4 regions of the Brevibacillus sp. RS1.1 genome follow, and region 2 is predicted to be linked to each of the others. Evidence: riboswitches for the same ligand, from Rfam matches in the RefSeq annotation. Region 2 holds a riboswitch; each other region holds the start of a gene.
The links. Region 2 has a riboswitch for S-adenosylmethionine ahead of HP570_RS03585 (homoserine dehydrogenase). Riboswitches for the same ligand answer to the same signal wherever they lie in the genome.

Region 1 (8,108 bases), on a different contig from region 2:
CCGTTGGAAAGTGGTTATGAAGGCTGGTAGAAATTCGCATGTATGGCCGCGTAATCTGGAGCTCGATCCTGAAATGGAAAGCCGCATGACTGATCGCCAAAAGGATCGTTTAGAAGCGTTGACGCAGTCTTTGCCAATGATTCCGATTAATACCGTACAGGTTACAGGATTCGACATCGGAATGACAAAGGAAGGGCATTTGGTAGCAGCGATGCTCTTCCGCAATGGGATGGGCCATGAATACCGTCCAGATGAAATCAAGCTGACGATTGCTGATGCTAATGGTGATCTGGTAGCAACAGGTGTACTCGACGCAAGCAGCATTAATGTGAAGCCGGGTTACAGCCGTCCATGGATGATTGTATTCCCGTCAAATTTAGTGAAAAAGCCTGATGCCGACCTGAAAAGATGGACGCTTGAGGTAGAATAGGGCGCAATACTTTTGAGGTTGGGAAAGAGGAGGTTGACTTATGAGTTGGTTATTGGAAAATTGGTTCGGTTCCAAGGAGAGCTTGGAGCAAGTACGCGAAGATATTCATGAAAATCTTCATAGAGAGTTTTATTTGGGTGTATCCGGATTAGAGAATCCGCAGCAATCTGCGAACCGTGTGGAATCCAAGGAATTGTTTTTGGTGCTGAACGGTCCGTGGGATGATCAATTGGACGAAGCGGAGCATGAGCTCTTGCAATACGCGCATGATGAAATGCCTCCGGTTGTTCGTAACGAAGTAGGTATCATTCCTTTCTTTACACAGGTTACCAATGATGGTTTTTTGGTTCTTACCTACGTTCGTAATGCGACTGACCGCAGCATTTTGCTGCAAAGGCTTCCGTTGTCTTTGGTGACGGAGGATGGAGAGGAAGTCGCGAAAAAGACTTTTGATCTGATTACATCTGGTCCAGTGATGGAAATGTCCAGCCGTCCGATGGAATTCATGTTCCGCTGGGATGAATTCGATCGTATTCCTGAACAAGAGGTTCCATTGAAGCTGGCCTTTATCAAGCCGGAAAAGAACGAAGTAGAAGAGAATCAAAACTTTAATCTGGGTCTGAGTGCAGATGAATCCAAGCAATACATGCAGCAGGCAGCAGAAAAGGCTCCGATTGTAGAGGGAGAAGTAGATTTGCAAGTCCTCGACATCAAGCCAGGTGAAGATAACGGCCTGAAAGTCATCGTTGCTTTCCGTAACGGTCTGGCAAAACGTCTGGAATTTACCGAAGTGCCGATTATCGTTCATGATAAGGATGGCGATACTGTAGCACGTGTACACTTTACCCTGGAAAATATGAAGGTAGAAGCAAATAGCCATCGTATATGGGCATTTGATATTCCGTTCTCCTCCATTAAAAAGGAAGAGGTAAATCTGGCGGAAGTTACTGCTTTTATTCCAAAAGCTCAGCAAAGAAAAAAAGAAAAAGCTCAGGTAGCACCTGAAGTGGAAGACAATAAAGGTTTGTTACAGTAAGGAGAAACCCCTTTTTGCCCATGGTGAAAAGGGTTTTGTACTTTTCTAACGTTCCAAATATTGGCTAATCAGGGTTGCATGTCTCCCTTTTCATCCGCTATGCTAGGACGAGAAGATAAATACCTGAATTCCTTTTAGACTGCTGATTTTGCAGGGGAGAGAAGGAAGGACTGTTTTACATGAAAAAATCAGTGAACATGTCAGTAGCGACTGCGATAAGTGTCGCGCTAGTGATGGCAAACAACCAAACAATCTATGCTGCAGCACCACCAGCATCGAATGACTACTATTTAAGTAACCAGCTTCATTTGAGTCAGATTAGAGCTCAACAGGCCTGGTCAGTCGTAAATAGTAATGAACAGATTATCATCGCGGTGCTAGACTCTGGTGCGGATTATAAGCATCCTGATTTGAAGGACAATCTTCTGCCGGGTGTGAATCTGGTCAATCCCGGGAGATCTGCCCAGGACGATAACGGACATGGAACAGAAGTAACTGGTGTACTGGCTGCTAGCGGGAATAACAGTATTGGTGTATCCGGTGTCTTGTGGAATGCCAAGATTTTGCCGATTAAAGTTTTGGCCAAAAATGGAGATACTACGGTGCAGACTCTTGCTAAGGGTATCAATACTGCCTTGGATCGTGGTGCCAAAGTCATCTTGATGTCGCTCAGCAGTATGTCCTACTCCAAGGAACTGGCGAATGCTGTGCAACGAGCGGAAAGAAGCGGAGCGGTTCTGATTGCAGCGAGTGGCAATGAGAGTAGCCGAGTGGCTTATCCGGCAGCTTATCCCACGGTGGTAGCGGTAGGGGCGGTAAGGAGTAACAATGAAGTGCTGTATCAAAGCAATACGGGACCTGAGCTTAACCTGGTAGCGCCCGGTTTCAATGTTTATACGACCAAGCTAGGGGGGAGATACGGTTCCTTTAGCGGTACTTCAGCAGCCGCACCACAAGTAGCGGGTGCAGCGGCTCTCATACTAGCGCGTCATCCCAAACTAAGTCCATTTGATGTAAGACAATTGCTTTATCAAACGGCTACGGACTTAGGGGAAAAGGGATGGGACCGGAAAACGGGCTACGGGTTGCTAAATGTCGACAAGGCAGTTCGAACGTCCTTATCCTATGACTTTTTAGAACCGAATAATCAAACGTACTCAGCAAAAGCGTTCCCGATCGAATCTCAGATACGTGGAAATTTGGGACCAAAAGATACGATAGACTGGCTGAAGATGGACATCCCTTACGATGGGAAGGTCAGCTTCACAGCGTCAGTGACATCCGGTGTTTCTTCCGCGATGGCAGCTACCTTTTACCCAGAGAATCGTCCGCCGATTACGCAGTACTTCGGGAATGGGGATACGATAACTGTCCCGGTCAAAGCGGGGAATATGAATATCCGGTTAATGCGTAACGGAGGGGTCAACAACGCTTTTACCTACGTGCTGACGAGTAAGTTTACCATCAATCCGGACCGTAACGAACCGAACGATACGCAAGAGACAGCAAGGCCACTCGTAGGCAACGAAATCAGTGTAACAGGCAATTTTCACGATGAAGGGGATCAGGATTGGTTCTCCTACTATGTTCGTGAATACGGGCATTTGGATGTCACTGTTAGTCCTGATAACAAGCGTGTCGATCTATTGCTGAGTATCGGTAAACAAGAGCTCGGTAAAAAGATGGTTGTCTGGGACCCTACCTACGATAATGGAACAAAAGACAATCCGACAGAGCGCGTCCAAAAAGAAGTGTCACCAGGCAAGTATTACATCCGTGTGAGTGAGTACAATCGCAATGCGATGAATGGCGAATATCAGCTAGATCTGGGATACACGCCAGTAAAAAAAGATTTTAATGAGCCGAATGACACCTATCAAACAGCGTCTCCTTTAAGCGGTGGGACAGTGATGTCAGGCACGATACCGACAGCTACCGATTCCGACTGGTTCCAATTTACTGTGAATAGTGAATCGTATGTGACGTTCCGAGCGCCGTACATTCCTGTAGATAGCGGCTTTCGTTTCGCGCTCTATAGCGATCGAAACATGAACTATGCGCTTGCTTCGACGAATGAGGTAGCGGAGCTGTCTAAGCGAGGAAACGATATTATCGGTTTGCGTTTGCAGCCAGGAAAATATTATGTACGCCTTAATAGTGGTACTTCGTTCAAATATGAATCGTACCGACTCACGGTGACGCAGCAGAAATTGATAGCGGGTTATCGCGATATTTCGGAGCACTGGGCGCGCTCAGAGATCGTCAGACTTAGCTCTCGCGATATTGTAAATGGGTTTAATGATGCGTCGTTCAAGCCTAACCAGGCAGTGACCCGTGCGGAATTTGCGACGATGCTGCTTAAATCGATGCGTGCGACCGGTTCTAAGGTAGCGACTACCTACACAGGAAAAACGACCTTCCGGGATATGCAAAAGCGACACTGGGCATATCACAACTTAGGTGTAGCTTATCAATTGGGAATTTTGAAAGGGTACCCGAAGAATGAAATGAAGCCGGATCAGCCGATATCGCGTGCAGAGATGGCGGTAATGATCGCTCGGGCACGTAATGTGTTGATGTATAATCACGGTACCTCGAATTATCGGGATGTGCCAACGAGTCACTGGGCTTCTCCTGCCATCGAGGCTTTGACATCGAGAAATTGGGTTAATGGGTACGGTTCTTCCTTTAAACCGAATGGAAGAGCAACTCGCGCCGAGGTAGTGGTGGTACTTTCAAAAGCCTATCAATTATAAGTAAAATTTTTCCTATTGACATCTCTGAAAAAAACAATTATTCTATTATCCGTAATGGATACTCTTATCCAGAGCAGGCGGAGGGACTGGCCCTATGAAGCCCGGCAACCGAGCTAGAGCGGTGCTAACCAGCAGAACGGACATCTGTTCTGGCCGATAAGAGGATGAAGGAAGCAAAAAACGCTCAAACCTTTTCCTCCTAAAAAACGGAAAAGGTTTTTTATTTGCGTTTACGTAGATAAAATCCTAACTCGGCTACCACACTATTTGTATGAGGTCAAAGGAGGTATTTTCTCATGGCTTTGCAAAAAGGTCGTCGTCTGTTTACATCCGAATCTGTAACTGAAGGACATCCGGATAAAATTTGTGACCAAATTTCCGACTCCATCTTGGATGCGATCCTGTCCAAAGATCCAAACGCTCGCGTAGCTTGCGAAACTTCCGTAACTACTGGTTTGGTTCTCGTAGCAGGTGAAATCACTACAAACACTTATGTGGATATCCAAAAGCTCGTTCGTGAAACCATTCGTGAAATCGGCTATGACCGTGCGAAATTCGGTTTTGACGCTGACACTTGCGGTGTTATTACTGCAATTGGCGAGCAGTCCGCTGACATTGCACTTGGTGTAGACCAAGCATTGGAAGCACGCGAAGGCAAACTGACTGATGCTGAGATCGAAGCAATTGGTGCTGGTGACCAAGGTTTGATGTTTGGTTTTGCTTGCAATGAAACACCTGAACTGATGCCACTTCCAATCAGCATGTCTCACCAATTGGCTCGTCGTCTGACTGAAGTACGTAAAAACGGAACACTTGCTTACCTCCGTCCTGACGGAAAAACACAAGTAACCGTTGAGTACGATGGCGACAAACCAGTTCGTATCGATACAATCGTTATTTCTACCCAACATGCTCCTGAAACAACTTTGGAGCAAATCAAGCAAGATCTGGTTGAACACGTAATTAAACCAGTTGTTCCAGCTGAACTGTTGGACGCTGAAACCAAATACTTCATCAACCCAACTGGCCGTTTCGTAATTGGCGGACCACAAGGGGATGCTGGCTTGACTGGCCGCAAAATCATCGTAGATACTTACGGCGGTTATGCTCGTCATGGCGGTGGTGCGTTCTCTGGTAAAGATCCGACGAAAGTTGACCGTTCCGGTGCTTACGCGGCTCGTTATGTAGCGAAAAACATCGTGGCTGCTGGCCTCGCAGACAAATGCGAAGTGCAAGTTGCTTACGCAATTGGTGTAGCACAACCAGTTTCCATCGCAGTAGATACATTCGGCACAGGTACCATTTCCGAAGAAGCTCTGGTGAAATTGGTTCGCAAACACTTCGACCTGCGTCCTGCTGGTATCATCAAGCAGCTCGACCTGCGTCGTCCTATCTACAAACAAACAGCTGCATATGGCCACTTCGGACGCAATGACCTGAATGTTCCTTGGGAGCAAACAGACAAAGCAGAAGTTCTGAAGCAAGAGGCTGCTCAACTCTAATATTCGAAAGACATAAAAAGAGCCTGGTGTTGCTACTGGGCTCTTTTTCTTTTAGGAGCAGAGTCATCCAATTATTGGGTCAATTGTTGCACAGGAATTTGTATGACTGTGTCGAATCTCCTAGTGAGGAAGTAGAGGAGGGGTTTTTTTGCCGAACAGAAGGCTCTTCCTGATCGTGTTTCTTACTTTTTTGTTTTTTATAGTGGCTATTGGGTTCTTAGGCGAATCTTTTCTGGAAAAAAAGAATAAACAAGAAGTGCAACCTTTTCCCCAAGTGGATACGTCTATAAGCATAAGTGAGACAAAAAATGCTGAGCCAAACGTCACACCAACAGAAGAAGCAGTGGTTCAAACGAAAAAGTGGTATAACAATCAGGTTGTTGTTTTGACGTACCATCATGTCACGGATCAATCGAATCAGCGGTATGTCATAGCTCCTGATCAATTTGCCCGACACATGAAATTTTTGCATGATAATGACCTGAATCCGATTTCGCTGGAGGAATTCCTGCGATTTATGGAGACGGGTACCTTACCGACTGAGAATGCTGTTTTGATTACGTTTGACGATGGGTATGAGAGTTACTACAAAGAAGCATTTCCGATCTTACGTACATACGGCTACCCTTCAGTGAACTTCGCGATTGCGGGGCGCTTAAGAGATGTAGCTGACCGAAAACGGGAGAATATGACGCCACCACTTACGCGTCAACAAGTTAACGAAATGATTCAATCGGGACTGGTTACAATCGGGTCCCATACGTACAGTCTGCATGAAGAGGAAGAAAGAAATGAGTGGGGCGATCTTGGCCCGGAAACAGCTCCGGTCTATCTGAAGGACTTGCATCGTTTAGAGGACGAAAAAGAGTACAGGGACCGCCTCTACGTGGACTTTCGTATATCCCGCATCAGCTTAAGCGAATGGATGAAGCAAGAGATCGAAGTCATCTCATTGCCATTTGGATACACGAGTCCAATCGTACTGGAGACAGCACGTGAAGCTGGCTACCGCTATGTGTTTACATCTAATCGTGGATTCGTAAAACAGGGAACAGATCCGTTTGCCATTCCACGCAATGATATGGGACTGCGAGACGTAGAAGAAGAGCACCTCCAACAGTTGTTCACGAAGGCTAAAAATGAGTTTGAAGGAGAGCAATCATGAACAAAGCGATAGACATCAGCGTGCTGGACGGGGTGATCAAGCGAACGATTGAAACCGTAGAAACGAGTAAAACCCAAATATTTGATATAGCTGAAAACGCCAGACAGCATGGTAACTCATTGAAGTTTGATTTACATGAACTTCGACAAGAGATTTCCAAAGTGATTCAAAAAGTCGATGCGCTTGAACTCGCGTATCGCAAATCGCGCAACAAGCTCGTCTTGGTCAGTCGTAATTTTCATATGTACACGGAGGAAGACATTCGGGTTGCGTATGAAGAGGCGAGCCGTATTCAGGTAGAACTGTCCATTTACCGTGAGCGGGAAAACAATTTGAAGCGTAGAAGAAATGATTTGGAGCGTCAACTGCGTACCTTGGAAGAAACCATCGTCCGAGCAGAAAAGCTGGTTTCTCAAATGGGCGTCGTGCTTGGTTACTTGACGGGTGACTTAAGCAAGATAGGCGAGGCGCTGGAATCGGCTAAGCAGCATCAGTTGATGGGCTTAAAGGTAATCCAGGCTCAGGAAGAAGAGCGCAAGCGTGTCGCGCGCGAGATTCACGACGGTCCAGCTCAATCGATGGCGAATGTCGTGCTGCGTTCGGAAATTGTAGAACGCATGTTGAAGAACGAACGCATTTTAGAAGCGCAAATGGAACTTCACGAGCTGAAGGAAATGGTACGCTTGAGCTTGGCGGATGTTCGACGTATTATTTTTGATTTGCGTCCGATGGCATTAGATGACTTAGGGCTAGTACCTACCTTGCAAAAATATATTCAAACATGCGAAGACCGTATTCAGTCCTCCATCGATCTGGTAGTATTCGGTGTGGAGCCTCCTTTGCGCAGTTCGGTAAAGGCGGCGATCTTCCGTTTGGTTCAGGAATGTCTGAACAATGTGGAGAAGCACGCAGGCGCTACGACCGTACAAGTGAAGCTGGAATTTGTACAAGATTCGTTAAGCCTTGTCGTCAAAGACGATGGGGTCGGATTCGATCTGGAAAAACGCATGGCGAATGGCAACTCTTTTGGACTCTTGGGAATGCGTGAGCGTGTACAGCTCTTAGAGGGCAGTGTCGAGTTGCAATCCGCTCCGGGAGAGGGAACCAAGGTTATATTCCAAATACCGATAAAATTGTGACGTGATACGTAAATAAGTACTGGGGGATGAACCATGGATAAGAGACAGCAAGAACTCCGCATTGTGATTGTGGATGACCA
Region 2 (8,108 bases):
CTCGTATATTCCGTTTAGATACTGGAGCAGGGCGGGCTCTTATCTTTAGTGCAGGAACCCGAAACTCTCTTGTCGTACTTCCTTTTGCACTGGCGCTACCTGAACCTCTAAACGGGGTAGTGTCTGCTGTAATTGTAACGCAAACCATTGTAGAGCTGATTGGGGAACTAGTATATATTCGTCTTGTTCCACATGTACTTTTACGAGAGACGAAGGGAAATGCTGGTTAAACTATCTACCAGGGGTGGTGTCAACTTCATTGGTACCACCCCTTGTTCTAAATAACTATTCCAGCTCTGCTAGAAAGTAAGATCCTCCACCAATCTTATACTCACTATTCGTCCCTCCTCCTGCCAACCTCGCAAAAAACGGTCTTTGCCCGCGTTTTTTCCATGCAGTCTGCGCCATTCCCTCCTCAGTCGGTTGGCAAAGTACTACATTTCCACCCGGAAGTTCAAATGCTTGGCAGATGGCCCCCAATTCTTTATCGTGTAATACTTCGCTCTTCTCCCACCCAAACCAGCTTTGCCAACGTGCTGTTGCTTCTTCCAGATCCGTCACGGCATACCCTACAGACTTGAGATCGGCAGCACCGTTCGGATGTGCGCCAATGATGCCGCGATTAGTCAAATCTTCTCTTCTCTCTGGATCCGTTTGCGACCATTCAATGAGAAAGGGCGGGAGAAGAGTACTATCTGCATCTTCAAGGAACAACATCCGCCATCGAAGCGTCGTGCCATCATCACGCGTACGACTTCCCGCAACAGGTCCAGTAACCCGCAAGCCTTGGCTTCGCAAGCGCTCTGCCCACGCATCCATCTCGTTGGTCCGAAGGGCAATCTGGCCAAATCCTTCTCCCTTTGCCTCATCCTCGATGCATTGACGTATGAGCGGATTCTCTGATTGTCGAGCAAGCTCCTGATGTTCAACCGCCAAAAACTCAACATAGGAAAGCCCGAAATAGCTAAGGCTATTCCATGTCCCCCAAGACGCATGACGCCCTCCAGCTACCGTATGAAAACCCGCTTGGCAAAATTGCTCCGCTGCTTCCTGAGGAGTCCGATGTACAAAATGAACCAAATGATCAAAAGTTAATCGCACCTTTTTTCTCCCCTTTTTCGTATTACTTATAGGATATCAAAATTCATTTATGTAAGGATAGAAAGACAAGGGGGAAAAATGAACGAGAACAGATCAAGCCGGATACATGCTCGGCGCAAACGCTCACGCAGAAAATGGGCACGTGTGGGAAAGAGCACGCTCCTCTTTAGCGTGTTGGCCATCTTCGTCGTCGGAACCTACTACTTATTTCAAACTGCCATGGATGGAGAACATGCCAACCCGAACACCCAGCCTGATCCTGATAATACCGCGAACCAAAAGTCTTCCGTGCAGCTCACTTTTGTCGGTGACATCATGATGTCAGGAAACGTTGAGAAAACCTTACTTGCAAATAGCTATGACTACCCATACAAACATGTAAGCTCGCTCTTTTTGCAAGATGATATCACCATTGCCAATTTGGAGACGCCGATCACCGACACAGGTGTTGCTGCTCAAAACAAGGAGTATGTTTACAAGTCATCGCCACTTGCTGTTCCTGCCATGAAAAACGCTGGGATTGATGTGGTGAATCTGGCCAATAACCACTCCATGGACCAAGGCGTTCCGGGATTGCTGGATACCTTTGACGCTTTGGACGAAAACCGTATAGAATACGTCGGTGCCGGTAAGGATGCAAGCCGCGCCTATTCACCTGTTTTCCTAGAAAAGAACGGCATCAAGATCGCAATTCTCGGCTTCAGCAGGGTCATTCCCGAAACGAGCTGGTTTGCAGGGAATTCCCAGCCAGGTATGGCCGCTTCCTATGATCCTACACTGGCAGTGAAAGCGATCCAGGATGCGAACAGCCAAGCGGATCTCGTGGTGGTGATTGCACACTGGGGCAAAGAACGCTCCGATTATCCTGTCGATCATCAAAAGGAGCTGTCTCGTGCCTACATCGATGCTGGTGCAGATTTGATTGTCGGCGGTCATCCCCACGTACTGCAAGGCTTTGAACGATACAACGACAAATGGATTGCGTACAGTCTTGGCAATTTCATTTTCACACGTGCAAACGAACCCAAGACTTGGGAAACGATGGTCCTGCAAGCAAACTGTACCAAGAGCGGTGATTGTGAGCTAACGATGCTTCCATTTCATGCAGAATTGGGACAAGCTGTACCCATGAATGAAAGCAACGGCGCTGCCCTGTTAAAACGCATTGAATCCATTTCTGAGCAAGTCGACATACAAAGTGACGGGCGTGTGCAGCCACATGCAAAGGCGGTGGAGATTTCCCACTGATAAAAGAAGCCGTGTTTCCAGATTCCTAGAAATACGGCTTTTCTTCTTATGGTTCCTCTTACTTACGCAGATTCAAGAATAGGGAAGCAGCGCACTTCTAAGCCAAAATCATTTTTCAATAAGGACTCATGCTGTTCACTGATTCCCGTCACGATCAACCCTGCGCGCAAGACGCCTCCCAAATCGAATTGGACTTTTAGTTTATGCACGTTCACCCCGGCCTGCTGAAGGAAATGCAAGACCCGATCTGGCGTCGCAGTATGACATGAGCCCTCCAGATAACATAGGACGTGTTCTGTCGAGTCCAACGTGCCTCCAGCTTTGTCAGCCGTTTTTTCTTTCCAGGTAGGATGCGGCGTGAATGGCTGTGTCAATAAATAGGCCAAATCTTCCACGACTGCACTTGCTGTAGGGAGCTCTCCTGCCCCTCTTCCTGTAAACAACAGGTCTCCTACGATGTTGCCGGATAGCTGGACAGCATTAAACGCATCGTGGATTTGCGCCAACGGATGGCTCAGCGGAAGCATGGTTGGTTCAACAGATAGGCGAATGCCTTTTTCGGCTTGATAAGCCTGCGCGATCAGCTTGATCCGGTACCCTAAGTCGCTTGCAATCCGAATGTGACCTGCTGACAAATCTGCAATTCCTTTGCGAACAACATCCGCTAAAGGCAGCGATTCTCCATAAACAAGCTGTGCCAGGATATACAATTTGTACATAGCATCAAAGCCTTCTACATCCGAACGAGGGTCTGCTTCCGCATAGCCCAGCTCCTGTGCTTGCTTGAGCACCTCCTGGTAGGAGAGCTGCTCTGCTTCCATTTTCGTCAAAATGAAGTTCGTTGTTCCGTTGAGAATACCGCGAACGCCTTGGATATCGTTCGTACGTAGGAACTGCCGGAGCACACTCAAGATCGGGATACCCCCAGCCACACTCGCTTCATAGGCAAGATGCACTTGATGCTGATTTGCCAAATCGACTAGCTCTGTTCCTTTTTTCGCCAGGAGCTCTTTGTTGGCGGTTACCACATGGCAGCCCTTTTCGATCAAAGCACGTACGTAGTCATAGGTAGGTTCTACACCGCCCATAACCTCCACCACGATATCCACATCGCTTCTCAATACATCCTCAAAATCTGTCGTCAGTAAAGCCGGGTCGACATGAACCGCCCGCTCTTTTTCCGAGTCACGCACCAATGCCTTGACGATCTCAATTCGTTTTCCCAGACGAGAAGCCAGCTTCTCCTGTTGTGAACGGATCGTTTTGATTACGCCCCCACCCACTGTCCCCAATCCCAATAATCCCACGCGTACCACTTCTGCACTCATCCTGACCACCCCATACCCCGAATTTTAGATAAAAAGAAAAGCCATCTTCGATAAGAAGAAGGCTTGATAGCAGTTAATGCTCCCCCTCCTTATCTCCCAGGACGTAAATGTCCTGCAGGAATTGGCACCTTGTCACAAAATATACGTGACGGTTGCCGGGCTTCATCGGGCCAGTCCCTCCACCTCTCTGGATAAAGAAAATATGAAATTAAAAAAACCTTCTTCGCTAAGAAGAAGGTTCATCTACTAATAGAGTAACCCGCTTCTTATCTTTCGAGACGAAACGTCTCGCAGGAATTGGCACCTTGTTGCAATATGCAACGGTTGCCGGGCTTCATCGGGCCAGACCCTCCACCTCTCTGGATAAGAACCATTTATGCTGTTGAGCTTTATTCTAAGAAATTCCAAGGCAAGCGTCAACAAAATTCTTTCTTTTCTGATTGCAAGCTGATTTGGCAAGGATTTCAGTTGTGGGTGAACAGGCTTTCTACCTCTTCCATACTGCAGCAAGCACAATGAAACACGCCCTCCTGGCATTCCTCAGGCTGCTCTTTTTCCTCAACATATCCGCACCATTGGCAAATAAAAAGTTGTATCATTGCTCGCCCTCCTCTTCTATTATTCTGCCCAAAATAAAAAGAGCATTTTCCGCTCGACCGTGACGATCGTTAGAAAATGCCAGAAAAGGAGGGGCATACTTGTCCACTCGCTGTTTTTCGCAAGCCATCTCTAACACCTCCCTATCTCCCGTAGGTCTATCAGTGTTGTCGAAACAGGCAGGTCTCCTGACTATGGGTTCATCGCCTAGCGTCGCCTTCCCCGTCTATTTTGATAGACCAGTGGCTTGTTGGACGCTGACTCCCCTCTTACAGTGGCGGGACCGTGTCGGATTTGCACCGAGCTTCCCTATTATCCTTGTGGCGAGTTGGTTACGCCCTAAGGAACCTGTTTCCACCTATGAAATTGTCTATTCTCACTACTACCTTCAGATTTTACCTTCCCCCAAATACCGCTCTTTCAAAATGCGAGTGTGATGAGCTTCATGTCCAGCAATCACATAGGCCAATGTCCTTGCAGATAGCTTGTTTCCGTTGGCAAGTCCTGTACACAACCACGCTTCTGGAGAGATCCCTCGCACCAAAGCGATGGTGGAAGCACGGACAGCCTTATACTCTTCCAGTAAATCAGACAGGTCTCTTAGCTGAAAACACCCGTGTTCAACAAAAGCATTCTCATCAAAACCGACGAGGGGTGTCTGATCCCCTCTCGCGATTCTCAGCAAGCGATAGCTCATGATGCGTTCTGCATCGATGAGATGACCCAACACCTCTTTAACCGTCCATTTGCCTGGCGCATACCGATAATCAATTTGCTCGGGGGCAAGGGACGAAAAGAACGCGACGATCCTCTCTCCTTGCTGCGTGAGGATCGTTTGGAACTCCCCCTCCGGTACAAGACCCATGTAATAGTCAAAATAAGCAGCGTATTCATCGCGCTCTGGTCGTCTGAGCATCTGTTTCCCACTCCTCGTCATTCAGTTTCAATAGACAAATTACTATGTAACCCTTCAAACAATAGGACCCTTGCCGGGGCTGCATCCGTGCCGACCAGCTTGAGTGGTGCAGCTACCAGAAAATACTCGCCTGGCGGGACCTCTGCTAGCCGCAAGCCTTCCACGACAATGACTCCCGCTGCAAACAATTTTTTATGGGTGGGGTGACCTTCCTGGCTGCGTTCGATTCCAAGTGCATCGGTACCAATGCCACGAACCCCCAGCTCACTTACATATTCCGCACCCTCTTCAGACAGAAAGATAAATTCAAAGGAGAACGCCTCTTCAAAAGAGTTTTTCGTTTTAAACAGGACAAAATCTCCTCGCTCAAGATCGAAGCTCTCCAAGTCAGCGCGAGTGATCCTGTCCTCGACCGCTGTGAGATCAAGAACTTTACACTTGCCCACTAGCTTCTCCAAGGAAATACTCTCAAATGTATCACCAGCATTCACCATATGCAGGGGAGCATCCACATGGGTACCTGTGTGGAGGTCCATGTCGATTCTCGATTCTGTTACATAACCGTTGGTAGCGGTACGTATTTTCGGCTGCTTTTCCGGCTTGTTTTTATACACCGTCATTCCTTCGTACACGGTGGCGGTCACATCATACATTTTCATCCCAAACGCCCTCCCTTTTGCCTACTGTTTTTTTCGATCCGCTGGAAAAACAATCCCCATCTGCCTTCTCGCTTCATCCATGACCTGCATGGCCATTTTGGAAACTTCATGCGAATTCGTTGCAGATTGTCTGGCCCCGATCTTCGCCAAGTGTAGGAATTCTCTTATTTCATAATGCATGGTCTTCGGGGTCTGCGGCCTTGCTACTTGCTCGGTTCGACCTTCCCTGTAACGAATGTCCACTTCTCTGAGATGGTTGATTCGATCGATCACCATCGTAGCGTCCTCCCCTTGAATTTCTGCTGGCTGATAGGAGGTCGTAATTTTCGAGAAGCTAATGATGGCATCCATCTCTCGATACTTCAACAACATACTGCCTTCTCCGTCCACTCCAGAATCAAGCACGATTCCTTCTGCTTTGATCACGTCTGGTCTGCCAAAAAGGATGAGTAACGGATAAAGACAATAAATACCGATGTCCATCAAGGCTCCGTTTGAAAAAGCAGGATCAAAAGCACGTAAAACCTTCCCTTCGCGGTAGGCGTCATAGCGCGAAGAATATTGGCAATTGCTAGCAATAAAACGTCGTACTTTTCCCAGCTTGTGCAGGTTGTCTTGTATCGCAAAAAAATTCGGCAACAGTGTAGATTTGACAGCTTCCATGAGCAGCACGTCATTTCTTTTCGCTGCCTCGATCATTTCTTCTACCTCAATCGCATTAGAAGCCAGTGGTTTTTCACACAATACGTGCAGCCCCGCTTCCATGCACTGGATCGCTTGTTCCGCGTGGCAGGAGTTGGGGCTTGCAATATAGACCGCGTCCATATTTTTGCTTGTAACCATTTCTTCTAGGCTGCTATAGGCGAATGGAGCATGGTACTTGTCCGCGATTTCTTTGGCGCGTTCGATCGTACGTGAATAAACAGCCTGAAGAGAAAATCCTTCTACTTCTTGACCAGCCTGGATAAATTCCTCGGTGATCCAGTTCGTTCCGATTACGCCAAATCGCATCTCATCCGCTCCCTTTTCTTTTTCTATCTCGTTGCAGTGACTGGCAGTCGTTCTTCGACCTTATCCAGCCACCACACGAATCCGTCTGCTGCAAGCAATTGCTCTGCGGCCTTTGGTCCGAATGAGCCTGCTTCGTACGTAAAGAGCGGCACCAAATTTTCAGCGAAGGCTTCCAAAATCGGTGTCACCCACTCCCACGACAGCCGGACCTCATCCCAATGCGCAAAGTAAGTGGAATCCCCCCGGAGTGCATCGAACAAGAGCAGCTCGTACGCTTCTGGCACGTCTTTTGTCCCTGAACTGAAATCTACCGTCACCGGCTCAATCTTACCGCTATTTGTCGGATTCTTACTATTTACCTGCAAAGCAATACCTTCATTTGGATTCACACTGATGATCAACAAATTAGGCGATGGCGTTTCATTTTGCTCCTGATATAGCTTTTCGTGCGGATTTTTGAACTCAATGACGATCCTGGTTGATTTCTCTTGCAGTCTTTTTCCCGTGCGAATATAAAAAGGTACCCCTTCCCAAAACGGGTCATCAATCCAGACACGCGTGGCAATATACGTTTCTGTCAGAGAAACGGGATCGACACCAGGCTCGTCCCTGTAGCCAGCTACAGGCGTTCCTTGAATATGACCTGCGCTATACTGACCGCGAATCACGTGGGTCCCGACTTCTTCTTTCTTCATCGGGCGCACGGCTTCCATCACCTTGCGTTTTTCTTCGCGGATATGGGCGGATGTGATTCGCTTCGGAAGCTGCATGGCGATAATCATCAGCATTTGCAGCATGTGATTTTGGAGCATGTCCCGCAGTGCTCCGGCTGGCTCGTAATATCCAGCCCGGTCCTCGACGCCGACCGTTTCATTCGCCGTAATTTGTACGTTGGCGATGTATTGATTGTTCCAGAGAGCCTGGAAAACCGGGTTCGCGAATTCGAGAGCTTCGAGGTTTTGCACCATCGGTTTCCCCAAGTAATGATCAATGCGATATATTTCTTCTTCTGAAAATGCTTTTCCCAGCTTTTCATTCAATTCTTTCGCGGATTGCAAATCATGCCCAAACGGTTTTTCGATGATCAGACGCTTCCAGCCTGTCGTTGAACCCAGTCCGCTGTCTTTGACATTGGTTGCAATTCCCTCGAAAAATTGCGGGGCCACTGACAAGTAAAACATCCGGTTTTGCGGAATCTGCAACTCTTGCTCTCTTTGCAGGACCAGATCATGTAACGTTACATAAGCA
Region 3 (8,108 bases), on a different contig from region 2:
TGTGTATGGATGGCGCGGATTGTCAAAAATCTCTCCCACCGGGCCGCTCTCCACTACTACACCTGCGTACATGACCGCTACATGATCGGCCACCTCTGCGACTACGCCCAGATCGTGGGTGATCAAAATGATCGACGTCTGCAACTGCTCCTGCAATTCCTTCATCAGACGAAGTATCTGTGCCTGAATGGTCACGTCGAGCGCCGTCGTCGGTTCATCCGCGATAACCAACTGCGGTTGGCAGGCTAGCGCCATAGCGATTCCGACACGCTGCCGCATTCCTCCACTTAGCTCGTGCGGATATTGTTCAAATCGCCTCGCCGCCTCAGGAATACCTACCCTCTCCAGCAGTTTCAGCGTCTCTTCGTTTGCTTCCGTCTTCGTATGCTTTCGATGTTTGATCAGCCCTTCCGCAATCTGCTGACCGATTTTCATCGTGGGATTCAGCGAGGTCATCGGGTCCTGAAAGATCATACCGATCTGCGAGCCGCGAACCTGCTGCCATTCCAGATTCGTCAGCCCAGTCAGTTCACGCCCGCGAAACCGAATGCTGCCACCTTTTACCTGACCTGTTCGCGGTGGAATCATCCCCATCAATGCCCGAGCCGTCACACTTTTTCCGCAGCCGCTTTCCCCCACAATCGCCAGCGTCTCTCCCTCCTTCACAGAAAAGGAAACCCCTCTTACTGCCTGCACCTCTCCACCGTACGTGCGAAAGGAGACACGTAGCTGATCTACTTCCAATAAAGGCTTCATGATGTACTCCCCCTCATTTCCTGATCCGTGGGTCCAGTGCATCCTGCAAACCGTCCCCGAGTGCATTGCAAGCGAACATCGTAAGCGAAATCATGAATCCCGGAAAAAACAGTCGCCACCACTGTCCGCTCAGCATAACCGCCAGCGCGTCGTTGGCCATGGTTCCCCAGCTGGCTATTGGCGCTTGCACACCCAGCCCAAGAAAGCTGAGAAATGATTCGGCGAAAATCGCGTGCGGAATCGTAAAGGTCAGGTTGACGATGATGACGCCGATCGTATTCGGCAGCAGATGTTTGATGATGATTTTGGTATGAGAGGTGCCCAGCTTTTCTGCGGCCAGCACAAACTCTTGCCGCTTGATCTGCATGATTTGTCCTCTGACCAGGCGGGCCATCCCCACCCAGCCAGTTAGCGAAAGGGCAATAATGATCGTTGTGAGGCCAGGCTCCAGAACCACCATCAGCAGGATTACCACCAGCAGATACGGAATGCTGTACAGAATTTCGGCCAATCGCATCAGGATGTTGTCTACACGGTCGCCCAGTTTGTTCCTCCCTGCCATGTAACCGGATATCCCGCCGATGCATACACCAATCACGAGGTCGATGGCTGCTGCCGCCACACCAATAAACAAAGAGATTTGTCCGCCTGCCCAGGTACGTGCCCACATGTCCCGCCCCAAGTCATCGGTTCCAAACCAGTGCTCGCCCGACAGTGGCAGATTTCCTTTCGTCAAAGACTGTTCATGTGGGCTGTGGGGAACGAGCAGCGGACCGATGATTGAGAGGGTCACCACTGCTGCGAGCAGAAAGAACCCGAGCATTGCCAGCTTGTTACTGGATACCCGTTGCAAAACCTCCTGCCAATACCCAAGACTCGGACGCTCCCGAATTTCCTCGGATAGCCGGTTTCGGTCGACTGGTCGAAACAGGGAATCCAGTTGTGTTGCCTGATTGGCCATAACGCTACTTCCCTCCACTCGTTAATCTGATGCGCGGGTCAATCACCCGATACAGCAGGTCGATGATGTACAAAGTAAAAATGAGCACAAAGCTGTAAAACACTGTCGTTCCCAAAATAACGGGATAATCGCGGTTAAAAATGCTTTCCACGAAATATTTTCCGAGCCCGGGAATGGCGAAAATCTTTTCCACCACAAAGGTTCCGGTCATCAGGTTGGCAAACAACGGACCGATAAAGGTAAGAACAGGCAGGATGGCATTGCGCATCCCGTGTCTAACGACAATGGAAAAGGTGCCAAGCCCTTTGGCCTCTGCCGTGCTTATGTATTCCTGTTGCCAAACCTCAAGCATGCTGGCTCGTACAAAACGGGCGATAATGGCGAGCGGACCGATAGCGAGCGCAAGTGTTGGAAGAATCGAGTGCTCCCAGCTCCCCCATGCAGCGACGGGTAAAAGCTCCCATTTGACCGCTAAGTACTTGATCAACAGTGGCGCGAGAATAAAACTGGGGACGGAGATCCCGATGATGGCAGCAAACATAGACAAGAAATCCAAGGTTCGATTGTGATAGAGTGCCGCTACGATTCCCAGTGTGATTCCACCTGCCAGTGCGACCGCAAACGACTGGAGTCCCAGAACAGCCGATGCGGGAAATCCCTCTGCAATCAGTGTGTTCACATCCCTCGTTTTGGACTGGATAGAGGGCCCCAAGTCAAATTGCAGCAATCCTTTTAGATAAAGCAGGTATTGTACCGTGATTGGCTGATCCAGGTTGTACTCCGCTCGCATGTTCTTCACCACTTCTTCTGGAAGCATTTTGGCATCTGATGCGAATGGATCACCTGGAATCAAGTGCATGGTCACGAACGTTACCGTGACAATCATCCACAGCGTAACGATCATGAGAAAGCCACGCTTGACTGCATAATAAAGCACGTTGTTTCCTCCTTTGAACTATACATAGTAAAATGATATGAATACTATGGATTATAAATATAGAAAACCCCTCTCCGAAAAGAAGAGGGGCGATTGCACGTTTCCCACCTTCTCATCTCGCAGAATAACTCCGCAGGAATTAGCACCGTAAGGTCAATCAGACCAAGGTTGCCGGGTTTCATCGGGCCAGTCCCTCCACCACTCTCGATAAGAATGTTCTATGAAATTTAATTTCATTGTAAAATTCTTTTTTATCTTATCATTTTACTCGGATATGTCAATGCTGTTCCATGACAATTGATTTTTCTTTATTTTGTTTGTAAAAAAAGTAAATCTTCATACACGTATGAATAGGAGGATGTCAGCCCAAATCTTAATCGTGGTGGCTAGGATCAACAAGGCAAGAATGGATTGGAGAATCCGCGTGCCCAAACATTTGCTGACCTTCGTACCGAGCGGCGCTGCCATGATGCTGGCGATTACCATGATCACGGATGGCCACAGCAATATGTCCCCTGCCATCCATTTCCCTATCGTCGATCCAATGGAAGATAGAAAAGTGATGGCAAGAGAGGACGCAATCGCAACTCTTGTCGGTATCTTGAGGATGATCAACATGATGGGAACCAAAATAAAAGCGCCCGCTGCCCCGACAATTCCGGAGGCACCTCCGACCATCAAAGCAGATAAGACAGCTGTTGGTTTATGAAAGATAACCTCTGTCGTCTGTTCCCGTTCGTCCACTCGCTTTTTTGGCAGGAACATCAAGATTACAGCAATCGTGGCCAAGATGGCGTAAACGATATTGACGGCATTTGCCGAAAGAAATTTCCCTCCATATCCTCCAAGCAAGCTCCCGACAATAATGGCACTTCCCATGTACACAACGAGCTGGTAATGAATAAGCTTATCTTTGCGCAGAGTCCAAACAGCGGCTAGGGTGGCAAAAAATACTTGGACGGCACTTATTCCGGATACTTCGTGAGCTGTGTAAGCAACGAATCCAAGGGCGGGCGGAATGTACAGAAGCATCGGATACTTGATGATGGAGCCCCCGATTCCAACGAGACCAGAAATGAACGATCCCACGAAACCGATAACAAACAGTGTGATCACTAGGTCGATAGTCATAGGCTCACCCTTTGCAGCGACTCGCTTTGATTTCGTTTTATCCTCGTTGTACTACTGTCAAGCCGTCTATTTGCCATTGTAAGATACCGCCGCTCAAATTCATTACATCCTTGAATCCGTTTGCTTTAAGAATGCTTGCGCCAATGGCAGATCGGGCACCGGAACGGCATTGTACGAGAAGCGGTTTATCGTGAGGAATCTCATCTAGCCGCATGGCGAGTGAACCAAGCATGATGTGCTGTGCATCTGGAATGTGTCCTTCCTTCCACTCAGCCAGATTACGTACATCTACTACGTGAACCTCTCTCTTTTCCACGCGCTCTGCAATCTCTAGCGGTGTTACCTCTTCAATTGTCTCGAGCGAAGACACTTCCCTTTCCATTAGCTTGGTGCTGTCGATAAAGCCTGTGACATGATCAATCCCTACAGCATGCAAGGCTTGCAAAATCTCGTCCAGCGCATCTGGGGTGGTCAGGATGTGAACGGGGCGATCGTAATCGACAATCCAGCCTGCCCAGTTGGCAAATGACTTGTTGAGGGGAATGTGAAGTGTTCCCGCCAGATGCCCCTTCGCAAATTTCTGGAAAGTTCGCGTATCGATCATCTGTCCGTTTTCCAGTGATTCCTTTACCGCTTCTAGCGAGTTGAACTCTTGAACAACAGGAAGCTCCTTGAGCAAGGCAGGGCCTTCCTTATTCACGCGTTTCATCACCGCAAAATACGTTGGCGGCTCTGGTTGTCCATCCAGGAGCGCCTGAACGAATTCCTCTTCACTCGTGTGTGACATCGCCCAGTTAAAGAGCTTTTCATAGCCAACGGTAGAAGACGGCACGGCCCCCAGTGCTTTCCCGCAAGCACTTCCTGCGCCATGGGCTGGCCATACCTGCATATAATCCGGCAGTTGCTTGAATTTTTGGAGGGACTGGAACATGGCTCTTGCACCTAACTCGGACGTCCCCTTCATTCCCGCTGCTTTTTCGAGCAAGTCCGGTCTGCCGATATCGCCGACAAAGACGAAATCTCCCGTGAAGATCCCAATAGGGCGATCTGCATTCCCTCCAAGGTCTGTCAAAAGGAAGGAGATACTCTCAGGCGTATGGCCAGGGGTATGCATGACTTCAAATAGCAAGTTTCCGATAAAAAAGCGATCCCCATCGTGCACAAGCTGATGGCTCAAGCCTTTCACGTATTGATATTTCCAATCTTCATCGCCCTCATTGGATAAAAACAGCTTCGCTTGATGAACTGCGCCCAGTTCCCTGGCACCAGATACAAAATCAGCGTGAATGTGGGTTTCGGCGGCGGCTACAATGGTTACTCCCTCTGCTTTGGCGACCTGAAAATAAGGAGCCAGATTACGGGCGGGATCGATTACAATCGCCTCCCCGGTTTTTTGGCAGCCGACCAGATAAGATGCATGGGCCAGCTTCTCATCATAAAAGTAACGCAATAACATCGTGTATTCCTCCCTTAACCTGTCAATTATTTGTTTGCTTTTTCCGCGAGTAACTCAAGCAGAAACCGGAGTGATTCCAGATCGTGCAAAATGGATGTCTCCCCCTTTCTTTCGAAAACTCCCTCACATCAATCCTTTTAGCATGCCATTCCAATAAAGGATGGGAAGCAGTTCTTTTTTCATCAGGTACATACTGAATCTTTCTTTGGATTGGTCAAAAGGAAAGGTTTCGCACGGCTTCAGGTTGTAATCAAATTCGGCGAGTACCAGCTTGTTGTACCCCGTTACGAGTGGGCAGGATGTATAACCGTCATACTTGGCAGTCAATGGATTCCCATTGATCAGCGCGAGCAGGTTTTTCTCGACCACAGGCGCCTGTTTGCGAATAGCAGCTCCGGTTTTAGACGTGGGAAGATTCGTGCAATCGCCAATGCCGAAAATAGTGGGAAATCTCTTGTGCACAAGAGTAAATGCATCGACATCGACCCAGCCTCCTGTGTCTGCCAATGCGCTGTTTGCAATGAAATCGGGCGCTTTCATGGGAGGGGTCACATGAAGCATGTCATACTTCCATACTGCCTGCTCTTTGGTGTCCAGATTCTCGAAGACGGCTTCTTTGGTATCCGCCCGCACCTCCAGTAGGTTATGCTTGTATCTCGTTTCGATGTTCTTGCGACGAATGACCTTATTGAGGGTATTGGCATACGTGGGAACGTCAAAAATACTTCCCTTCGCTGAAGCAAAAATGATCGCTGACTCGTTGCGAACCTTTAACTTGCGAAAGTAATCATCGGCTAGATACATGATTTTCTGAGGGGCTCCGCCGCATTTTACGGGTGAATTCGGATGAGTAAAAATAGCAGTGCCGCCTTTAAAACTCCGGATGGCTTCCCATGTACTTTCTACCGTTTGGTATGCGTAGTTGCTGCAAACGCCGTTCTTCCCAACGGCATCCTTCAAACCCTTTACCCCCTCCCAATCCAGTTGCAGACCGGCAGCAACAACGAGGTAATCATAGGTAAAGACGGCCCCCTGCTTCGTACTAAGCGTTTGTTGTTCCGGTTGAAACATGGTGACCGCATCACAAATCCAGTCGACGCCTGTGGGAATCAGAGAGGCGAGGTCTCGCTCGGATTCCTCCTTTTTCGCGGCACCACCTCCGACTAATGTCCACAAAGGCTGATAATAATGCTTGGATGCGGGATCGATGATGGCGACTTGTCCCATGAGTCTTTTGGAAGCACGGACGAGACGGGAAGCAACAGAGATACCTGCTGAGCCTGCTCCCACGATCACAACCGTATAATGAACTTGTTTTGCCATAGCTCCTCCTTCGACGACCATTTGGTTTCCAATCATACGATGACCGTTCATAAGATGCAGTCTCTCTATTCAGTTTATTCCGCTGACATTTTTTCCATATAGGGGAAGTCCCCTACTTTTGGATTCAAACCATTAAAACGCCAGATCGAGATATCTATTTTTTATGGCGTATTGGATCAATTGATGCTTGGAATCCAATCCTAGTTTCTGCATGATATTCGTTTTGTGGTTCTCCACGGTTTTTACGCTGATCAACAGCTTATCCGCCATTTCCTTATTGGAATAGCCAAGCACAATGAGTCTGACAAGCTCCTTTTCACGCAGCGTTAAAACAGAAGGCAACGTCTTGGCATCCGATCTCAGCCATTGATTGATGATTTCTTGCGATACTGAAGTCTTGTAAAAGCACTTGCCTCTGTAAACCTCCACAATGGCTTGAAACAGCAGTTCTCCATGGCTGTTTTTTAAAATGTAGCCATGGGCTCCGACCGTGATGGCCTCCTGGACGAAAATCTCCTCGTCATGCATGGTCAATATGACGATTTTCACCAAAGGATTCGACTTGCGAATCTCTTTGCTCGCGGTAAACCCATCCAACCCGTTCGGCAATGACAAATCCATCAGCACTACATCGGGTTTCAGCTGATTGGCTTTCAGGATGGCATCATTGCCTGTATGACTCTCTCCGACAATTTTAATTTGAGAGTAACTTTCGAGAAGCACACGCAATCCCTTCCGAATCATCGTGTGATCATCAACCAAAAGCACTCGTATCACTCTACTCTCCCTCCTTGTCCTGCTACCGTTACCTTGATCGATGTACCTTCGAGGAGGACGGATTGAATCTGAAGAGTCCCCTCCATCTGATCCACTCGTTCTTCCATATGTTTGAGGCCCAGACCAACCTGAACCTGATCGCGCACAAATCCGATTCCGTTGTCCTGAATCAGCAGAGTCAGTAGGTCGTCTTCCTTGTACAAGATGACTTCAATGAGTGTGGCCTTCGCGTATTTCAGTGCGTTATGTAAGGATTCTTGGATGACACGGTACAGATTGATTTCCAAGTTTGGCTGAAAATGATCACTAACATTGCTGTAAGAAAAGGTAATGGAAACATCCTGATGTGCTTTGTTCAAGCTAGAAACAAGATGCTGTACGGTAGGAATCAGCCCCAACTGATCGAGACTATGCGGACGCAGCTGTAGAGAATACAGCTTGACGTCTTGTATTGCTTTTTCCAGCTCATTCACAATCTCTTGCATGAATTCCCGGAATTGTCCCCTCTCGTTGAGGCGTGCTTGAATTGCCTGAATACCTACTGAAACAGAATACAAGGATTGACCTACGCCGTCGTGCAGTTCCCGGGCCAGGCGCTTGTGTTCATTTTCTTGAGCTTCTAGCGTTTTTTGCAGCACCTGCTTGGAGATTCTGACCTCCTCTTCTTTTTTCTTGACCGTCATATCTTTTAAGACCAAAAGGACATCGTGCATGTCTTGTTCTCCATTTTCATAGATGACAGCCGTGCTCATCTCCATGTCTACGTA
Region 4 (8,108 bases), on a different contig from region 2:
CATCTTCATGGGTGTAGACAATGCGAAGTACATGGAATCTTTCAAAGAGAACATGAAAACATTGGGTACCATCTTCGGTAAAGAAGCGCAAGTAGAAGAAGAGCTGGGCAAAATCGATGCATCTATCAAAGAATTGAATGCAAAAGCAACGGCAAGCGGTAAAACTGCTCTGATCGTTATGGTTAACGAAGGCAAGCTGAACGCTTACGGCGCTGGTTCCCGTTTTGGTATCCTGCACGGTGAATTTGGATTTACGCCTGTAGACAAAAACATTTCTGTAGAAAATCATGGTCAAAGCGTTTCCTTTGAATATATCGCAGAAAAAGATCCAGACTACCTGTTCGTAATTGATCGTGGTAACGCGATTTCCAAGAATAAAGAAGTGTCCACTTCTACACAGCAAACGGTAGAAAACGACCTGATTAGGAACACGAAAGCATTCAAAACTGGCAACATCATTTACCTGGATTCTAGCAACTGGTACTTGTCTGGTGGCGGATTGGAATCCACCGCTGGCATGGCAGAAGAAGTTCTGAAAGAAGTGAAGTGGTAAGAGGCTAGAAAGGAAAGTGGCGACAGCCCAAGGGAGTAAAACATTCCCGGGGCTGTCGCCTTTTCATTTTATAGAACGTGCTGTTTCATTTATACTCGGGGCTCCCGCTTGGCAAACTCCTGTAACATCCCTCTTATTTGTTCAACCAATAAACCAGGTGCCTTCTTTGGTGAACCCGAGTCAAACGGTGGCTGGGGATCGTATTCCAAGATCAACTGGACCCCTTTGCTCATATCTTCTCCCAATTCCCATGCAACCAATTGGAGTGCCATGTCGATACCAGAGGAAACGCCCCGCTACTGTAACGAGGAAAGATAAATAGTCGGTATAGCAAAAAGCCGGTTACACCAAAAACGTGGTGAAAACCGGCTTTTTGCTAGCGGAATCTAACCGTTATCTGACTCCAACCAGCTTGCGCTCTTCCGTGTAAACGGGTTGGGTCGTGTTTTCGTTTGCTTGTTTTTGATCCACAGAATGACATAGCTCATATGGGAGGCAGAGCGGTACACCCGTGCGAGGATCAGTCAGGATGTCTGCTTCGATGTTGAATACCTTGCGCAGCATCTCAGGCGTCATGACTTCAGCAGGGCTCCCCTCAGCGACGACCGTACCCCGAGAGATGGCAACCATGTGCTGTGCATAACGGGTTGCGTGGTTCAAATCGTGGACGACCATGACGATCGTACGATTTTCTTCGTCATTCAGCTTTTGCAGGAGCTTGAGAACCTCCAGCTGGTGAGCCATATCCAGGAAGGTCGTAGGCTCATCCAGGAACAGGATATCTGTTCCTTGCGCCAGTGCCATCGCAATCCAGGCGCGCTGGCGCTGACCGCCAGATAGCTGGTCAACCGGACGATCATGGAAATCTGCCATGCCGGTCATGGAGATAGCCCAGTTTATGATCTCCTTGTCTTCCTTGGTCAAAGAGCCGAAGCCTTTTTGGTGGGGGAAGCGGCCATAGGTAACGAGCTCAGACACGGTCAAGCCATCGGGTGCGGTTGGGTTTTGCGGCAAAATCGCGAGTTGCTTGGCGACTTCCTTGGTCGATTGCTGATGGATCGACTTTCCGTCCAAAAATACTTGTCCGCCGGTTGGTTTCATAATCCGCGCGAGAGTTTTGAGGATCGTCGATTTACCAGAACCATTTGCACCAACCAGAGCAGTAATTTTTCCAGAAGGAATGCTGATGTTCAAGTCTTTGACAATGGAAAGCTCACCGTATCCGATGTCCAGCTTTTGCGTGTATAAGCGCTCCACAATGGGCCAACTCCTTTTTAGGAAAGTATGTACATGTATGTGTAAACAAAGACAATGATAATCATTTTCACTAAGATAAAGTATATAACGGAACGAGGTCAAATTCAATATGAAAAAGCCAACCTGCTCACATGTGTGAACAAATTGGCCTTGGGTTAACAAATAATTATCCAGTGTTAGTAGGTGATGTGAGCGATAATCCCTTCATCGTCGTCCAATACCAGCTCGATACCGGCAGAATAAGGGTTGCGCTGCATTTGGGTCTCCAGGTAGTAGCGAATCGCCTCAATCATGTTAATCTCGACGAAGATTTGTTGGCGATCCATCCAGTGTACTTCAGCAGAGAAGCCATACTCCTCGTCCCACATCAGCTCGACGGAGATGTCTTGTGGCTTCAACTGCTTTTTGAAAGCTGCATGAATGCAAATCGCATTAATAATATCTTGTTCAGAAAAAGTTATCTTTTCCATGCGTTCAGTTCCTGTTCTTTCTCACGCTTGTTTTTGAAGTAGACGAACGCTTTGCGGATCAGGATAATCACTGCGAGGATCGCCATCAGGTTGATCATGAAGCCAAGGATGGAGCCCAGCATACCCATGTCACCGAATAGGGATCCGAACAGCAAACCAGCCAGACCACCAATCATGAGACCTTTCATGAATCCGCCGCTTTTGCTTGCGGTAGCAGCAGGAGTTGTTGTCGTACCTTTATTGGTTGATGCGTTTACGTTTGAATCGGCTTTGTTGGGTGTTTGTGTATTGGTGGGAGCCGTATTAGAGTTAAAAGATTTTTTCCCGGACTTATAGCCTTTCGCGTCGGCGTGATCAATGAATCCTCCGGCCGGAGCGAGTACGAGCATTACGGCAACCAACATCATGATGAGTTTTTTCATGTTATTTAGGTAGCACCTCTCATTTGAATGACTTGTACATATAAGTCTACATGAATATCTAGCGAAAATCCAATGCACTTTCAGTGACGATCGGTTTAAATACCTACAAAAAAGCCCCTGACAAGCGATCTCGTCAGGGGTTCTTCGATTTACGCGCTCTTTTTCAGTTTTCGGGCTGCCCAGTTACCCAACGATTGAATGAGCTGGACCAAGACGACGAGGATAATGACGGTAATGATCATGACTTCAATGTCCCATTGCTGGTAGCCGTAGCGCAAGGCGAGGTCGCCCAGTCCGCCGGCACCAACTGCGCCCGCCATTGCAGTAGCACCGATCAACCCAATGGTCGCGATCGTCAGGCAGAGGACGATGCCAGGCCGTGCTTCACGCAGCATGATGCGAAAAATAATCTGCGTCCGGGATGCGCCCATCGCTTGGTACGCTTCGATCACGCCGCGATCTACGTCATGCAGGGCCGTTTCCATCAGGCGTGAGATATAAGGAGCTGTATAGACGATGAGCGGCACAATGGCTCCTTCAATCCCAATCGAAGTGCCCACGATCAACTCTGTAAAAGGAATGATTGCAACCATCAGGATAATAAAAGGCAACGAACGCACAATGTTGATGAGCGTATTCAGGGTGTGATAAATGATTTTATTCGGAAAAAGGTGGTTCGCCTGTGTGATGACCAACAAAATCCCGAGCGGAATCCCGATCAGTGTCGCAATGAACAAGGAAAACCCAACCATGATGACGGTCTCTTGCAGGGATTGCCCGAATACCGGAATCATTTCAATCAAACGCTCCATTAGGTCCGCACCTCCTCTGGTGACACAATATCTACGCGGTAGACGGATTCGCGCAAGAAGCGAATGCCATCTTGAATGGGCTGGTCTTCACCAGAAATGTGCAAAAGCAAAATGCCGAGCGCCGTTCCCTTAATGGTCGTAATCGAGCCGTATAACAGATTGGTGCTGATCGGAAAGCGTGCGGACAAGGTGCCTAGAACAGGATCGAGAGCGGCATCTCCGCGAAAAGCAACGCGAACAATTTTGGAAACGGGTCCGGATTCTTTTATCTTGGACAAAATCTCCTGTGGTACCTGATCATCAAAAACCGTTTTGATAAAATTACGGGTCGTTTGCTCTTGCGGATTGCTGAACACATCCAGAACAGAGCCTTGCTCGATGACGACGCCGTTTTCCATGATGGCTACTTGGTCGCAGATTTTCTTGATGACCTGCATTTCATGGGTAATCAGCACGATGGTCAGGTTGAACTTTCGATTGATGTCGAGCAATAGCTCCAGAATGGATTCGGTTGTTTGCGGATCGAGAGCGGAAGTCGCTTCGTCACAGAGCAGGATTTCCGGGTCGGTCGCAAGTGCACGAGCGATGCCCACCCGTTGCTTTTGTCCACCGGATAGCTGAGAAGGATAAGCGTTTGCTTTATCAGACAAGCCAACCAAGCCGAGAAGGTCTTCTACCTTGCGCTTTATGACATCTTTGGGGACGCGATTCATCCGCAAGATTTCCGCTACATTGTCAAAGACATTATAGGAAGAGAGCAGGTTGAAGTGTTGAAAAATAATCCCGATCTTTTTGCGAGCTTGCCGCAGCTCTTTTTCCTTGAGGGTCAGCATGTTCTGGCCATTGACGATCACAGAACCGCTGGTCGGCTTCTCCAACAGGTTGATGGTACGGAGCAGGGTACTTTTCCCCGCTCCGCTAAAGCCGATCACCCCGTAGATTTGCCCTTTTTCCACCTGCAGGGATACGCCCTTCAATGCTTCTACCTGCTTGTTTCCTACTTGATACGACTTATGAATATCGGTTAGCTGTATCATAACGAGTTCTCCTTGTTGTTCTTGATGTTCCTGGCGTCGATCTTACCAGGACGGCAGTACAGCTCCTTCAAAGCGTTCGTCGATGAATTTTTTCACTTCTTCCGAGCGGTAGATGTCCACCAGCTTTTTGACGGCTGGGTTGTCTTTGTTGGTTTCGTTGACTGCCAAGATGTTTACGTATGGAGAGTCAGCCGTCTCAGCGAAGATCGCGTCTTTTTTCGGGGAGTAGCCAGCTTCCATCGCGAAGTTCGTGTTAATCGAAGCAACCTCTACGTTGCTCAGCGAGCGTGCCAGGAAAGCAGCCTCCAGCTCTTTGAATTGCAAATTTTTCGGATTTTCCACGATGTCCAGTGGTGTTGCGTTGTCACCCACGCCATCCTTGAGCTTAATCAAGCCAGCTGCCTGATAGAGCAGCAAGGCGCGTGCTCGGTTGGTCGGGTCATTTTGAATGCCGACAACGCCGCCTGCCGGGATGTCCTCGACTTTTTTGTGCTTGGTGGAGTACAGGCCCATCGGGTACGTCACGGTTTTTCCGACCTCGACGATCTTTGTTTTGTGATCTTGATTGAACTTCGCCAAGAACGGGATGGTTTGGAAGCTGTTTACATCGAGATTTCCTTTATCGAGAGCTTGGTTTGGCTGTACGTAATCGTTGAAAACGATGACTTCGACGTCGAGCCCTTTGCCTTTGGCGACTTCTTTTACTTTGTTGAGAATCTCTTCGTGTGGGCCGCCAGTGACCCCCACTTTGAGTGAGGTTTGTTCAGCAGCAGTGCCGCCGTTAGCAGGCGCAGCTTCTTGTTTGCCCCCGCAAGCCGTTACGAGCGATGCAGCGAGCAGTAGTGTAGTGAGCAGTAGACCAGTTTTTTTCATGAAAATACCCCTTTTCTCTGGATGTAAGATGGAAAAGAAAAAAGCCTCTTCCGACAGAAGAGGCGAAAACTGCAAGTATGTAACCACACTGCAACAATACCTCTCTTATCTGTCGGAATAATTCCGCTGGATTTGGCACCGTATCGTTTGTGATAGGTTGCCGAGGTGTCATAGGGCCAGTCCCTCAACCTCTCTTCATAAGAGAATGTGCTATGAAATTATCATTCCAAACATTGTTGTTAATTCTTATTTGGATAGTTGGATTATAACGACTGATTTTTTCGGTGTCAACAGTTTTTGCAAACGAATGACTTGGTGGAAAAATGTGAAATTGATCTAAATACGAATATTCTATTGAAGAATGAAAAAATCATATGTATAATGAGAGCGAATGAACCCGATGCCAGCTATCGCAGGTGATGACATGACTCTCGTGGACTCCAATGAAACTAGAAAAAAGCTGTCTGCCATCTATAATGAGATAGCAAAAGAGTTGTTCGGATTTGGAACGACTTTGCTCCGAGTCACGATTGAAAATCAGATGATTACGTTCCAAGCTAAGCATCGCCGCTCTCCGCGCTCACAAGCGTTGGAAGGAGAAGCACCGGCCCTCAAGCTCGAAGTCGATTTTCGCATGTCCCTTCTTTATAAGAAGAGACTGAGAGAACGACTGGAAGAAGAGATGGGGTTGCTGTTGGTAGCCGTGCTCAGGGACTATGATGCGCCTACGCAGTGGGCGATCACGAATGTTGTTTTAGCTGAATCAGAACTGAATACCTGACGCAATCGTTCGGATTTTCTCTTTTGATCTATCTTAAGGGGAGACCGTAGACTTTGCGTAAAAACGGGTGTCACTTCTCTTTGTTTACGAAGAAAAGTGCTCTTGTTTAGAATGATACGTTCTAATCAAGGGTACTTTTCTTTTTATTGTATCACCATATTTTGTCATCAAATGAACCCAACTGGAGGAGAATTACGATGAAGAAATTACTTGCTGGAATCCTGTCTTTTTCTATGATGTCACTGGCACTCGCTGGCTGTGGCAGCAATGATCAACCAAAAGCGGGGGGAGCTGGCGGCGAAGCCAAGGGCGAGCCACAAAAGCTGGTCATCTCCACATGGGGCTTCTCCGAAGACTTTTTCCGCAAAGAAGTATATGAGCCGTTTGAAAAAGAACATAACGTGAAAATCGTGCTGGAAATAGGGAACAACGCAGAGCGTCTGAACAAGGTCCGCCAAGGAAGCTCCGATGTAGACTTGATCTACCTCTCTGACTACTATGCACAGCAAGGGATTGAGAGTGGCGCATTTGAAAAAATCGACCGCAGCCGCATCCCGAACCTGGATCAAATCTACGACATCGCCAAAGCGCCACTGGGCGAGGAGTACGGTCCGGCATACACGATTGGTCAATTCGGGATTGCCTACAATCCAAAGCTCGTAAAAACCGAGATCAAGGATTGGAAAGATCTGTGGAACCCAGAGCTGACAGGCAAGCTGACACTGCCAAGCATTACGTCCACAACTGGCCCAATGGTTCTCGACAGTGCTTCTGCGGTTGCGGGCAGCAAGGAATTTAACGAGGATCAAGCCTTCGCAAAAATGAAAGAAGTCAACAAAAGTGTCGTGAAGTTCTACGATAAGACCTCCGAATACGTGAACATGTTTGGACAAGAAGAAATCGGCGTAGGACCGATTATGGAAATGTACTTCAAAGACATCAAAGCCGCTGTTCCAGAAGCTGTTTTCGTACAACCTGCAAGCGGCGGATATGCGGTTATGAATACGGTTAACATCGTAAAAGGCTCGAAGAACAAAGCACTCGCAGAAGACTTCATCAACTATCAACTGAGCAAAGAGGTTCAGGAGAAAACAGCAAAAGCGAAAATCGATTCCCCTGTAAACAAGACCGTTCAACTGACAGAAGAAGAAGCAAAAGGTGTAACGTACGGGGAAGAAACCGTAAGCAAGCTGAAAAAGCTGGACATGAAATTCGTAAACGAGCACTCCAAAGCATGGATTGACCGTTGGAATCGTGAAATCACGCAATAACGTACGATAGAAAAACAATAGGCGAGGGTATAGACAATTCGGATATACCCTCGTTTTTCAACGTATAGGAATTTGTATGAACGTGAGGAGGACCACTTGTGAAAAAGATCATTCTTGACGTCGATACGGGCATTGACGATGCGCTTGGCATTATTCTCGCTGTGAAAAGCGGGCAATTCGATTTAGTTGGCATTACTACGGTGAATGGCAACGTGTCGCTGCGAAAAGCCACGGAAAACACGTGCAAAATTCTTGATTTCCTGCAAGTCGGCGAGCAAATCCCTGTCATCTGTGGAGCGTCTGAACCGTTGTTGCGGCCGTTGTTTTTCGAGCATGCCGTACATGGTGAGGATGGTTTGGGCGGTGCCCTTGCCGGAGTTCCGATTTACAAGGAACCGACTGCTGGCTTTGCCCCTGATTTCATCGTAGAAAACGTACTCGCTCATTCTGGAGAAATTACGCTCGTCATGACGGGGCCGCTGACCAATTTGGCTTTGGCGGTGAAAAAATGTCCGGAGCTTGTTCAACACGTCAAGGAAGTCATTTTCATGGGTGGAGTGGTCCGCGAGCATGGCAATGTGACGCCAGTTGCGGAGTACAACATGTACGTTGATCCAGAGGCAGCGAAGGTC

Region 1: another riboswitch for S-adenosylmethionine. It lies ahead of metK (methionine adenosyltransferase); the one in region 2 lies ahead of HP570_RS03585 (homoserine dehydrogenase).
Region 3: another riboswitch for S-adenosylmethionine. It lies ahead of HP570_RS10965 (ABC transporter permease); the one in region 2 lies ahead of HP570_RS03585 (homoserine dehydrogenase).
Region 4: another riboswitch for S-adenosylmethionine. It lies ahead of HP570_RS16145 (MetQ/NlpA family ABC transporter substrate-binding protein); the one in region 2 lies ahead of HP570_RS03585 (homoserine dehydrogenase).

What each region holds. Positions count from the first base shown of each region.
Region 1 covers NZ_JABSVA010000004.1:73,539-81,646, reverse strand. The annotation lists gene HP570_RS14745 (SLAP domain-containing protein) at 1-430, shown strand, start outside; gene HP570_RS14740 (SLAP domain-containing protein) at 471-1,466, shown strand; gene HP570_RS14735 (S8 family peptidase) at 1,646-4,222, shown strand; SAM riboswitch class I at 4,284-4,385, shown strand; gene metK (methionine adenosyltransferase) at 4,519-5,724, shown strand; gene HP570_RS14725 (polysaccharide deacetylase family protein) at 5,873-6,889, shown strand; gene HP570_RS14720 (sensor histidine kinase) at 6,886-8,028, shown strand; gene HP570_RS14715 (response regulator) at 8,062-8,108, shown strand, end outside.
Region 2 covers NZ_JABSVA010000001.1:776,681-784,788, forward strand. The annotation lists gene HP570_RS03570 (arsenic resistance protein) at 1-230, shown strand, start outside; gene HP570_RS03575 (VOC family protein) at 286-1,101, opposite strand; gene HP570_RS03580 (CapA family protein) at 1,180-2,349, shown strand; gene HP570_RS03585 (homoserine dehydrogenase) at 2,412-3,677, opposite strand; SAM riboswitch class I at 3,764-3,875, opposite strand; SAM riboswitch class I at 3,941-4,047, opposite strand; gene HP570_RS29760 (hypothetical protein) at 4,142-4,276, opposite strand; gene HP570_RS29765 (hypothetical protein) at 4,273-4,404, opposite strand; cobalamin riboswitch at 4,436-4,641, opposite strand; gene HP570_RS03590 (DinB family protein) at 4,663-5,190, opposite strand; gene HP570_RS03595 (cyclase family protein) at 5,208-5,849, opposite strand; gene HP570_RS03600 (Gfo/Idh/MocA family protein) at 5,871-6,860, opposite strand; gene zwf (glucose-6-phosphate dehydrogenase) at 6,884-8,108, opposite strand, start outside.
Region 3 covers NZ_JABSVA010000003.1:88,319-96,426, forward strand. The annotation lists gene HP570_RS10955 (ABC transporter ATP-binding protein) at 1-756, opposite strand, end outside; gene HP570_RS10960 (ABC transporter permease) at 770-1,717, opposite strand; gene HP570_RS10965 (ABC transporter permease) at 1,722-2,654, opposite strand; SAM riboswitch class I at 2,764-2,868, opposite strand; gene HP570_RS10970 (sulfite exporter TauE/SafE family protein) at 2,991-3,785, opposite strand; gene HP570_RS10975 (MBL fold metallo-hydrolase) at 3,823-5,241, opposite strand; gene HP570_RS10980 (NAD(P)/FAD-dependent oxidoreductase) at 5,365-6,564, opposite strand; gene HP570_RS10985 (response regulator) at 6,697-7,341, opposite strand; gene HP570_RS10990 (PAS domain-containing sensor histidine kinase) at 7,338-8,108, opposite strand, start outside.
Region 4 covers NZ_JABSVA010000004.1:393,597-401,704, reverse strand. The annotation lists gene HP570_RS16180 (siderophore ABC transporter substrate-binding protein) at 1-553, shown strand, start outside; partial or broken gene HP570_RS16175 (DJ-1/PfpI family protein) at 643-846, opposite strand; gene HP570_RS16170 (ABC transporter ATP-binding protein) at 947-1,810, opposite strand; gene HP570_RS16165 (YxcD family protein) at 1,987-2,280, opposite strand; gene HP570_RS16160 (hypothetical protein) at 2,268-2,702, opposite strand; gene HP570_RS16155 (methionine ABC transporter permease) at 2,852-3,514, opposite strand; gene HP570_RS16150 (methionine ABC transporter ATP-binding protein) at 3,514-4,551, opposite strand; gene HP570_RS16145 (MetQ/NlpA family ABC transporter substrate-binding protein) at 4,594-5,424, opposite strand; SAM riboswitch class I at 5,527-5,628, opposite strand; gene HP570_RS16140 (DUF2294 domain-containing protein) at 5,849-6,205, shown strand; gene HP570_RS16135 (ABC transporter substrate-binding protein) at 6,403-7,476, shown strand; gene HP570_RS16130 (nucleoside hydrolase) at 7,575-8,108, shown strand, end outside.